DNA from 2 places in the Pseudomonas sp. NPDC089530 genome. Region 1 is predicted to be linked to the other one. Evidence: predicted binding sites of a transcription regulator. Region 1 holds the regulator's gene; the other holds the start of a gene.
What was found. Region 1 encodes FliA, which starts transcription of late flagellar genes. Its sites were predicted from a motif close to CTAAAGTTTNNNNNNNNNNNGCCGNTAA; they were not measured.

Region 2: ACQKQA_RS14505 (methyl-accepting chemotaxis protein) is a predicted target of FliA. The motif match lies at 3,634-3,661, and genes of this name have one in related genera.

Annotation. Positions count from the first base shown of each region.
Region 1 covers NZ_JBNNVU010000069.1:23,541-28,189, forward strand. The annotation lists gene flhF (flagellar biosynthesis protein FlhF) at 1-760, shown strand, start outside; gene fleN (flagellar synthesis regulator FleN) at 879-1,709, shown strand; gene fliA (RNA polymerase sigma factor FliA) at 1,706-2,446, shown strand; gene ACQKQA_RS22185 (chemotaxis response regulator CheY) at 2,606-2,977, shown strand; gene ACQKQA_RS22190 (protein phosphatase CheZ) at 3,009-3,797, shown strand; partial or broken gene ACQKQA_RS22195 (chemotaxis protein CheA) at 3,810-4,649, shown strand, end outside.
Region 2 covers NZ_JBNNVU010000032.1:31,132-35,780, forward strand. The annotation lists gene ACQKQA_RS14490 (HlyD family secretion protein) at 1-783, opposite strand, end outside; gene ACQKQA_RS14495 (MFS transporter) at 780-2,453, opposite strand; gene dapF (diaminopimelate epimerase) at 2,766-3,560, shown strand; gene ACQKQA_RS14505 (methyl-accepting chemotaxis protein) at 3,730-4,649, shown strand, end outside.

The DNA.
Region 1 (4,649 bases):
CACGGACATCGACGAGCCTCGCCAGGCCTGGCGCATGCTGCTGGCCCACCTGGCGCGGATGATCGTGATCCCGGAAGCCGAGCCGCTGGAAGAGGGCGGTGTGATCGCCATGGTCGGCCCCGCCGGCATGGGCAAGACCACCACCCTGGCCAAGCTGGCGGCCCGCTACGTTCTCAAGTACGGCGCACAGAACATCGCGCTGGTGAGCATGGACAGCTACCGCATCGGCGCCCAGGAGCAGCTCAAGACCCTGGGCCGCATCCTCAATGTCTCGGTGACCCATGTCGACCCGGGCCAGTCCCTGGCCCAGGCCCTCGATCCGCTGCTGCGCAAGCGCGTGGTGCTGATCGATACTGCCGGTCTGCAAGCCAGCGACCCGGCCCTGCGCATGCAGCTGGAAAGCCTGGCCGGTCGCGGGATCCGCGCAAAAAATTATCTGGTCTTGGCAACCACCAGCCAGAAACAGGTTCTAACCGCCGCATACCACAGCTACAAGCGTTGCGGGCTGGCCGGCTGCATCCTGACTAAACTGGATGAAACCGCCAGCCTTGGTGAGGTGCTGAGCCTGGCGATCAGTCACGAACTCCCCGTTGCCTATCTGACCGATGGCCCACGGATTCCAGACGATCTGCACTTGCCGCGCCGGCACCAGCTGGTCAGTCGTGCGGTGAGCGTGCAGATGCAGGAAGAACCCAGCGAAGAAGCCATGGCCGACATGTTCGCTGACCTCTACCACAACCCGGCCAAACGGGTGGGCTGAGGGATTCATGAAAAGATTGCAATGTACCTACATCGATGGTCTGCCAGGCATTGTTCCGTTGGTGAACGCGCAGCCAGTTATGTGGCCCCGTCTAAGTAAGACAAGGTAAAGAAAGAACATGGGCAGCATGCATCCCGTACAGGTGATCGCGGTGACCGGCGGCAAAGGTGGCGTCGGCAAGACTAACGTGTCAGTGAACTTGTCCCTGGCCCTAGCGGAGCTCGGTCGGCGCGTCATGCTGCTGGACGCCGACCTGGGGCTGGCGAACGTCGACGTCCTGCTGGGTCTGACGCCCAAACGGACCCTTGCCGATGTCATCGAAGGCCGCTGCGAGCTGCGCGACGTGCTGCTGCAGGGGCCGGGCGGCATCCGTATCGTGCCGGCGGCGTCCGGCACCCAGAGCATGGTGCACCTGAGCCCGGCGCAGCATGCCGGTCTGATCCAGGCCTTCAGCGATATCGGCGACAACCTCGACGTACTGGTGATCGACACCGCTGCGGGTATCGGTGACTCGGTAGTCAGTTTTGTCCGCGCCGCCCAGGAAGTGCTGCTGGTGGTCTGCGACGAGCCGACCTCGATCACCGATGCCTACGCGCTGATCAAGCTGCTCAATCGCGATTACGGCATGAACCGCTTCCGCGTGCTCGCCAACATGGCGCAGAGCCCCCAGGAAGGTCGCAACCTGTTCGCCAAGTTGACCAAGGTCACTGATCGCTTCCTGGACGTGGCTCTACAATACGTCGGCGCCGTGCCTTACGACGAATGCGTGCGCAAGGCCGTGCAAAAGCAGCGTGCGGTCTATGAGGCGTTTCCCCGTTCGAAGTGCGCGCTGGCCTTCAAGGCCATTGCACAGAAAGTCGATACCTGGCCATTGCCGGCCAACCCACGTGGGCATCTGGAATTTTTCGTCGAGCGACTCGTGCATCAAACAGCGGGACCGGTGCTATGAGCGCCAGCGGCTTCAATCTTTACCGCAAGTCGGCACGTGACAGCCAGTACGAACTGATCGAGCGCTATGCGCCGCTGGTCAAGCGTATTGCCTATCACCTGCTGGCGCGCTTGCCGGCCAGCGTCCAGGTCGAGGACCTGATCCAGGCCGGGATGATCGGCCTGCTCGAAGTGTCGACCAAGTACGACGCGAGCAAGGGCGCGAGTTTCGAGACCTACGCGGGTATCCGTATCCGTGGGGCGATGCTCGACGAGGTGCGTAAAGGTGACTGGGCGCCGCGTTCGGTGCATCGCAATACCCGGATGGTGAGTGACGCGATCCGCGCAATTGAAGCTAAAACCGGTCGCGACGCTAAAGATCATGAAGTTGCGGCCGAACTTCAATTGAGTCTCGATGATTATTACGGGATTTTGAACGACACCTTGGGCAGTCGCCTGTTCAGCTTCGACGACCTGTTGCAGGACGGCGAGCATGAAGGGCTGCATGAGGATGGCGCGAGTGCTCATCTCGAGCCGTCGCGCGACCTGGAGGACGAACGTTTCCAGGCTGCGCTGGCGGATGCGATTGCCAATTTGCCGGAGCGTGAGCGACTGGTCTTGGCGCTGTACTACGACGAAGAGCTGAATCTCAAGGAAATCGGTGAGGTCCTGGGGGTCAGCGAATCGCGGGTCAGCCAGTTACACAGCCAGTGCGCGGCCCGTTTGCGGGGGCGTTTGGGGGAGTGGCGAGCGCGCTGACAGGCAGTGTGGGGACACTGCGGACGAGACTGGCACGAGGTTGTCGGTCTTGCGGCGTGTATTCCATGCAGTCGTTGAGTGCTCTGCCTGATTGATTGAATGGCGCGTCCAGGTGCTGGACGCGTTTAAGACTGCTTGGAGGTCGAATTGGACAAGAACATGAAAATCCTCATCGTTGATGACTTCTCAACGATGCGGCGGATCATCAAGAACCTGTTGCGTGACCTGGGGTTCACCAACACGGTCGAGGCCGACGATGGCACCACCGCCATTCCGGTTCTCAACAGTGGGAGCATCGACTTTCTGGTAACGGACTGGAACATGCCTGGCATGACCGGTATCGATCTGCTGCGCCACGTGCGCGCCGATGAAAAACTCAAGCACCTGCCGGTACTCATGGTGACCGCTGAAGCCAAGCGCGAACAGATCATCGAAGCGGCCCAGGCCGGAGTAAACGGCTACGTGGTCAAGCCCTTCACGGCCCAGGCGTTGAAAGAGAAGATCGAGAAGATCTTCGAACGCATTGGTTGATGCGTGGAACCATTCCGCCACGGGGGGAGCTATGGAGCACAACGAATCTTCATTGGGCGATTTTGAATCGACCCTGAAAAAACATGCAGTGGAACTGGTCGACAGCCTTGAAAAGGGCAAGTTCGGCGAAGCAGTGCAACTGATCCATGAGCTCAACCAGACCCGTGACCGCGGCCTGTACCGGGAAGTCGGCAAGCTCACCCGCGAGCTGCATAGCGCCATCGTCAATTTTCAGATTGACCCGCATATGCCGCAAGCCGAGGAAGTTTCACAGATCACGGATGCCACCGAGCGCCTGTCCTATGTGGTCAGGCTGACCGAGGCCGCGGCCAACCGCACCATGGACCTGGTAGAGAGCGCCACCCCGTTGGTCAACGGCCTGAGCAGCGAAGCCCAGGCCCTGAGCGCCGACTGGGGACGTTTCATGCGCCGCGAACTGGGCGCGGAAGAGTTCCGCGATCTGGCCCGCCGCGTGGATGGTTTCCTGACCCGTAGCGAGCAGGAAACGCGCGCGGTCTCGAGCAACCTCAACGACATTCTGTTGGCGCAGGACTACCAGGACCTGACCGGTCAGGTGATCAAGCGCGTGACCCAGTTGGTCACCGAAGTCGAGAGCAATCTGCTCAAACTGGTCCTGATGGCCAGTCAGGTCGATCGTTTTGCCGGTATCGAACATGACCGCGCGGCGATCCTCGCTGAAAAAGATCCGCAAAAACATCTGGCCAAGGGTGAAGGTCCGCAGATTCATGCCGATAAACGTGAAGACGTTGTATCCGGTCAGGACGATGTCGACGATTTGCTTTCCAGCCTTGGATTCTAGGAGCACCCATACATGAGCTTCGGCGCCGATGAAGAGATCCTTCAGGATTTTCTGGTTGAGGCCGGCGAGATTCTAGAGCAACTGTCCGAACAACTGGTCGAGCTGGAAAGCCGGCCAGACGATGCGGACCTGCTCAACGCAATTTTTCGCGGTTTTCACACTGTAAAAGGGGGCGCCGGCTTCCTCCAGCTCAACGAGCTGGTGGAGTGCTGCCACATCGCCGAAAACGTTTTCGACATCCTGCGCAAGGGTGAGCGTCGCGTCGACGCGGAACTGATGGACGTGGTGCTCGAAGCGCTAGACGCGGTGAACGGCATGTTCGGCCAGGTCCGCGAGCGTACCGAGATTACCGCCGCCACCCCGGAACTGCTGGCTGCCCTGGCCCGTCTGGCCGAGCCTGCCGGAGCCGAGGAGGTCGCCGAGCCGGCGGCCGAAGTCGAAATGGCCGCCGAGCCGGTGGCTGAGCCGGTCGCTGAAAGCGAATCGGGCGATATCACCGACAGCGAGTTCGAGCAGTTGCTCGATTCGCTCAATGCCGCCAAGACCGAGGCCCAGGCCCCGGCCGCTGCACCCGTAGCCGAAGGCGAAGCGGCCAGCGACGAAATTACCGATGACGAGTTCGAGTCGCTGCTCGATCAGTTGCATGGCAAGGGCCAGTTCGCAGCGGATGCGGTGGCGCCTTCGGCCGCCGCGCCTGCGGCGGAAAAGGCCGCGGCCAGCGACGAAATCACCGACGACGAATTCGAAGACCTGCTGGACCAGTTGCACGGCAAAGGCAACTTTGCGGTCGATGCGCTGGAGTCCGCGGTGGCCGCGGCGGTACCGCCGGCTGCGCCAAGCGCGGCGGCCGCC
Region 2 (4,649 bases), on a different contig from region 1:
CCCCAGGCGCACGCCGATCTGCCCCAGCTGGCCGTCCCGCGGCGCGGTGATCCGGGTGTTGGACAGGTCGATCCGCGCCAGCTGCACCGCCGCCTCGGCATTGGCCACCGCGGCCTCCAGGGAGCCGCGATTGACGATCACCGTCTGCAGGTCCTGGCGGGCGATGTCCAGCTGCGCCTGGGCCTGGGCTACCGCGGCGACCGTCTGGGCGTTGGCGGCGCGGGTCACGTCCAGGTCGCGCTGAGACACCGAACCGTCATTGATCAACGCTTCGTTGCGCCGCAGGTCGGCGGCGCTCTTGCGCGCCTGGGCCTGGCTGTCGGCTAGGGCCGCCTGGCGCAGCTTGATGGTGGCTTCGGCGTTGTTGCGCTGCTGCACCACATTGGCCAGCGAGGCCTTCTGCACCGCCAGCTGGGCCAGGGACTGGTCCAGGCGCTGTTTGTAGATGCGGTCGTCGAGGCGCACCAGCAGGTCGCCGGCCTTGACGAACTGGAAGTCCTGCACCGGCACCTCGAACACATAGCCGCTGAGCTGCGGCCCGATGATCGTCACCTGGCCGCGCACCAGGGCGTTCTCGGTGCTTTCGATGGCGCTGGAAAACGGCGGCAACTGCCAGGCATAGAGCACGATCAGCACCCCGCCGAGGGCAATCGCGGCGAAGCCCAGGGACGAGAAAATCCGCACCCGCAGCGAGCGCGGCTCGGTGATCGGCAGCGAGGGCGGCGCGCTGCCTTCGGGGGTCGAGGCGATGGCGTTGGTGGTGGTAATGGTCGGTTCGGTCATGAAGAAATGGCACCGCTGGGTTGAACGGGAGTCGGGGCTTGGGTCGGGGCTGCCGGCGCAACCTTCTGGGTGGTGCTGAGCAGCCACAGGCTGCGAACGAAGATCCAGAGCATGGTCAGCACGGCAATCACCGCGATCAGCATGAACACATCGTTGTAGGCCAGCACATTGGCTTCGCGGGTGGCGGCGCTGGCCAGGCTGCGAATGCCTTGCAGCTCGCGGGCCTGCGGGTCGGCGATGACCCGGCCGACGGCCGCGCCGCCGCTCTGCACCCGGCCCAGCACCCGGGGGTCCATCATCACCAGTTGCTCGACGATATGGCTGGAATGGTACTTCTCGCGCAGGATCTGGAAGGTCCCCAGCAACGCCGAGCCGATCAGCCCGCCGAGGTTCTGGCAGATGCCGAACAGCACCGAGAAGCTCACCAGGTTGCGCGGGTTGGTCAGCACGTTGCGCGTGCCCAGGACCATGGTCGGGCCGAGGAAGAAGGTCCCGCCGAAGGCCAGCAAAAACTGGCTGAAGTACATGTTGGCCGGGCGCGTGAGGTTGGTGGAAAAACTATCCATCACCGAACCCACGGCCATCAGCGCCAGGGAGACAACCAGCGGCATCAACAGGTGCGAGGGGTTGATGGTCAGGGCGCTGGTGGCCAGGCCCGCGATGCTGCCCAGCAGCATCACCCCGTACAGCAGGCGCATCTGCTGGCTGCTCATGTTCAGGGCCTGGAGAAAACCCACGGCGCCGGTGGACTGCTCGGACAGCACCATGCGGATCAGGATCACCGCCAGGGCCAGGCGGATCGCCGCCCCGCTGCCCAGCCAGCGGGTCATCAGCATCGGGTTGCTGCGGTTATGTTCGATGCACAGCCCGGTGAGGATCAGCACGATGGAGCCGGCGCTGGCGTAGCCGATCCACGGCGCCTCCAGCCACCAGTCGATGCGCCCCAGGGACAGCACGGCGCACAGCAGCGCAACACCGCTGGCGAGGATGGCGAAGGTCAGGAAGTCGAGTTTTTCGAAGGTACGGAAGCGGTCCCCCGGCGGCAGCTTGAGCATGAACACGCAGCCCAGGGAGGCCAGCGCCAGCCCCAGCTCGAACAGGTACAGGCCGCGCCATTCGGCGATCTGCAGCAGGTCTTCGGAAAACAGCCGGGCCAGGGGCAAGGCCAGTTGCGAGGCGCCCAGCCCCAACACCAGGGCCTTCATCCGCCACTTCGCCGGGAACGCCTGGACCATGTAGTACAGGCCCAGGGAACTCAGGGCCGCGCCGACCATGCCGTGGGCCGCGCGCACGGCGATGGCCGAACTCAGGTCGTTGACGAACAGGTGGCCGAAGGTCACCAGGGCATAGAGCACCAAGAACACTTCGGTAAAGGCGCGCAGGCCGAACTGCTGACGAAACTTCACCAGCAGCAGGTTCATCGACACGTTGGTCATCACGTAGGCCGCCGGCAGCCAGGCCATTTCCGCGGTGGTGGCGCCCAGCGCCCCTTGCAGGTAAGGCAGGTTGGCGATCACCAGCGAGTTGCCGAGACCGCCGGTAAGCGCCACCAGCAGGCCGACCAGGGCATAGGCCATCCGCTTGTGCGTCGGGTGCAACGGCGTCGAGGGCGAGCCGGGCAAGCTGGGCTTTTCGTGGGGTTGCCAGTTGCGCGGGGCGTATTGATCCATTCGGTGGCCTTGTTCCGTATCCGCTCAGGTTGCGGACGCTCAGAGATATTCCGGGCTGCCCGGCAGTTTGCCGGAAAACCCCGGGGCCCAGGCAAGCTCCGGGCGCGGTTGCTAAACATTTTCAGACGCCAGCCTGGGGCATTCTCTGCAGGGCGAGCTTGCTCGCGATAGCGGCGGGCCTGGTGGGGCGCCGTGCCTGTATCGCCAGTCAGCTGGCTCCTGGCGATCGATTCCCCGACGTCGCACTTACCCTTGGCGCCTCGGCCCCTCTAGAATCAGCCCTCCCCTTGCGCTCCAGCCGCGGAGACTTTCATGCCCCTGCCTTTTCAGAAGCTGCATGCCAACGGCGACGACTTCATGCTGGTCGATGCCCGCGGCCGCGCCGACCCAATCACCGGCGAACTGGCCAGGGCCCTGGGCGACCGCCATCGCGGGGTCGGTTTCAACCAACTGGTGGTGCTCGGCGATTGCCCGGAGACGGCGGCGCAACTGACCTTCTGGAACGCCGATGGTTCCAGCCTGGACACCTGCGGCAGCGCGACCCGGGGCGCGGCCGACCTGCTGCTGCGGGAAAGCGGCGAACCCTCGGTGCGCGTGAAAACCGCCCGCGGCATCCAGCACTGCACGCGCCTGGACGATCGCTCGGTGGCGGTCGAGATGGGCCTGCCGCAGTTCGCCTGGCAACAGATTCCCCTGGCCCAGCCCCTGGATACCCTGGCCTTGCCGCTGGCGGGCGAGCCGGCGGCGTGCAGCATGGGCAATCCGCATTGCACGTTTTTCGTCGACGACCTGGAGCGCGTCGACGTGGCGAAACTCGGCCCGCAGATCGAGGCTCATCCGCTGTTTCCACAGAAGACCAATGTGCATTTCGTACAGGTGCTCGACCGCCAGACCATTCGCCTGCGCATCTGGGAACGCAACGGCGCCATCCCCCTGGGCTCCGGCTCATGCTCCTGCGGCGCGGCGGTCAACGGCATCCGCCGCGGGCTGCTGGACAGCCCGGTGCGGGTGCTGTGCGACGGCGGCCCGGTCACCGTCAGCTGGGACGGCGTGGGCAAGGTGCGGCTGGCCGGCAGCGTGGAGCGGGTGTTCAGCGGGGTAATCTGATGGCGCCTGGGTGGACCCCATCGCGAGCAAGCTCGCTCCTACAGGGAGGCGCCGGAAATATTTTCTTACACCTCTACAGATTTTTCACGTTCTGAAGATAAGAGTGATATCGAGACGACAGGGAGTCGAATTGTATTTCGCTGTATCACTCCAATCTGCAGGTGCTCGTATGGTGACAAGAAACGTGAAACTGACTTCCAGGGCGCTGCTGAGCTTCGGCGCCATTTGTGTGTTGTTGATCGGTCTGGGGGGACTGGCACTGTGGAAAATGGGACAGATTCACGATGCGGCCCTGGACCTTCAGTCCAACTGGCTGCCCAGCATCAGGCAAGCCTCGAAAATCGAATCCGCGACCTTGCGGGTGCGCCTGGAAGCGTTGCACTACGTCACCGAAAGCACGACTCAGAAAGGCGCTTCGCTGGATAAGCTGGGCACCCTGAAAAACACCCTGGCCCAGGCCATCAAGGACTACGAACCGCTGGTGTCCAGCAGCGAGGAAAAGGCCACCTACGAACAGGTCAAGCGCGCCGCCCAGGACTACCTGGACAAACTGGCGGTCCTGCTCGATGCCAGCAAGCGCTACACCGTGGAGCAAGCCAGCGACTACATCAACCAGGTCACGGTGCCTCTGGCCAACAGCCTGCAGACCTCGATCGAAGCCCTGATCAAAATCAACGAGACCGGCGCCGACCATTCCGCGACCCAGGCCGGCGAGCAGTTCAGCTATGGCCTGACCCTGACCTCGATCATCATCGTGCTGGCGATTGCCCTGACCGTACTGATTGCCGTGCTGTTTACCCGCAGCATCATCGGCCCGGTGCAAGCGCTGCTGGCCACCACCCGGAAAATCGCCGAAGGCGACCTGCGCACCCAGGTCGAGGTCAGCGGCCAGGACGAACTGACCGAGTTGCAGACCGCCACCCAGGCCATGCTCGACAGCTTGAAGTCGACCATCCGCCACATCGCCGATTCCTCGACCCAACTGGCCTCGGCCGCCGAAGAGATGAGCGCCATCACCCGCGAGTCCAACGCCGGCATCCAGCAACAGAGCATGGAAACCGACCAGGCCGCCACCGCGGTCAACGAAAT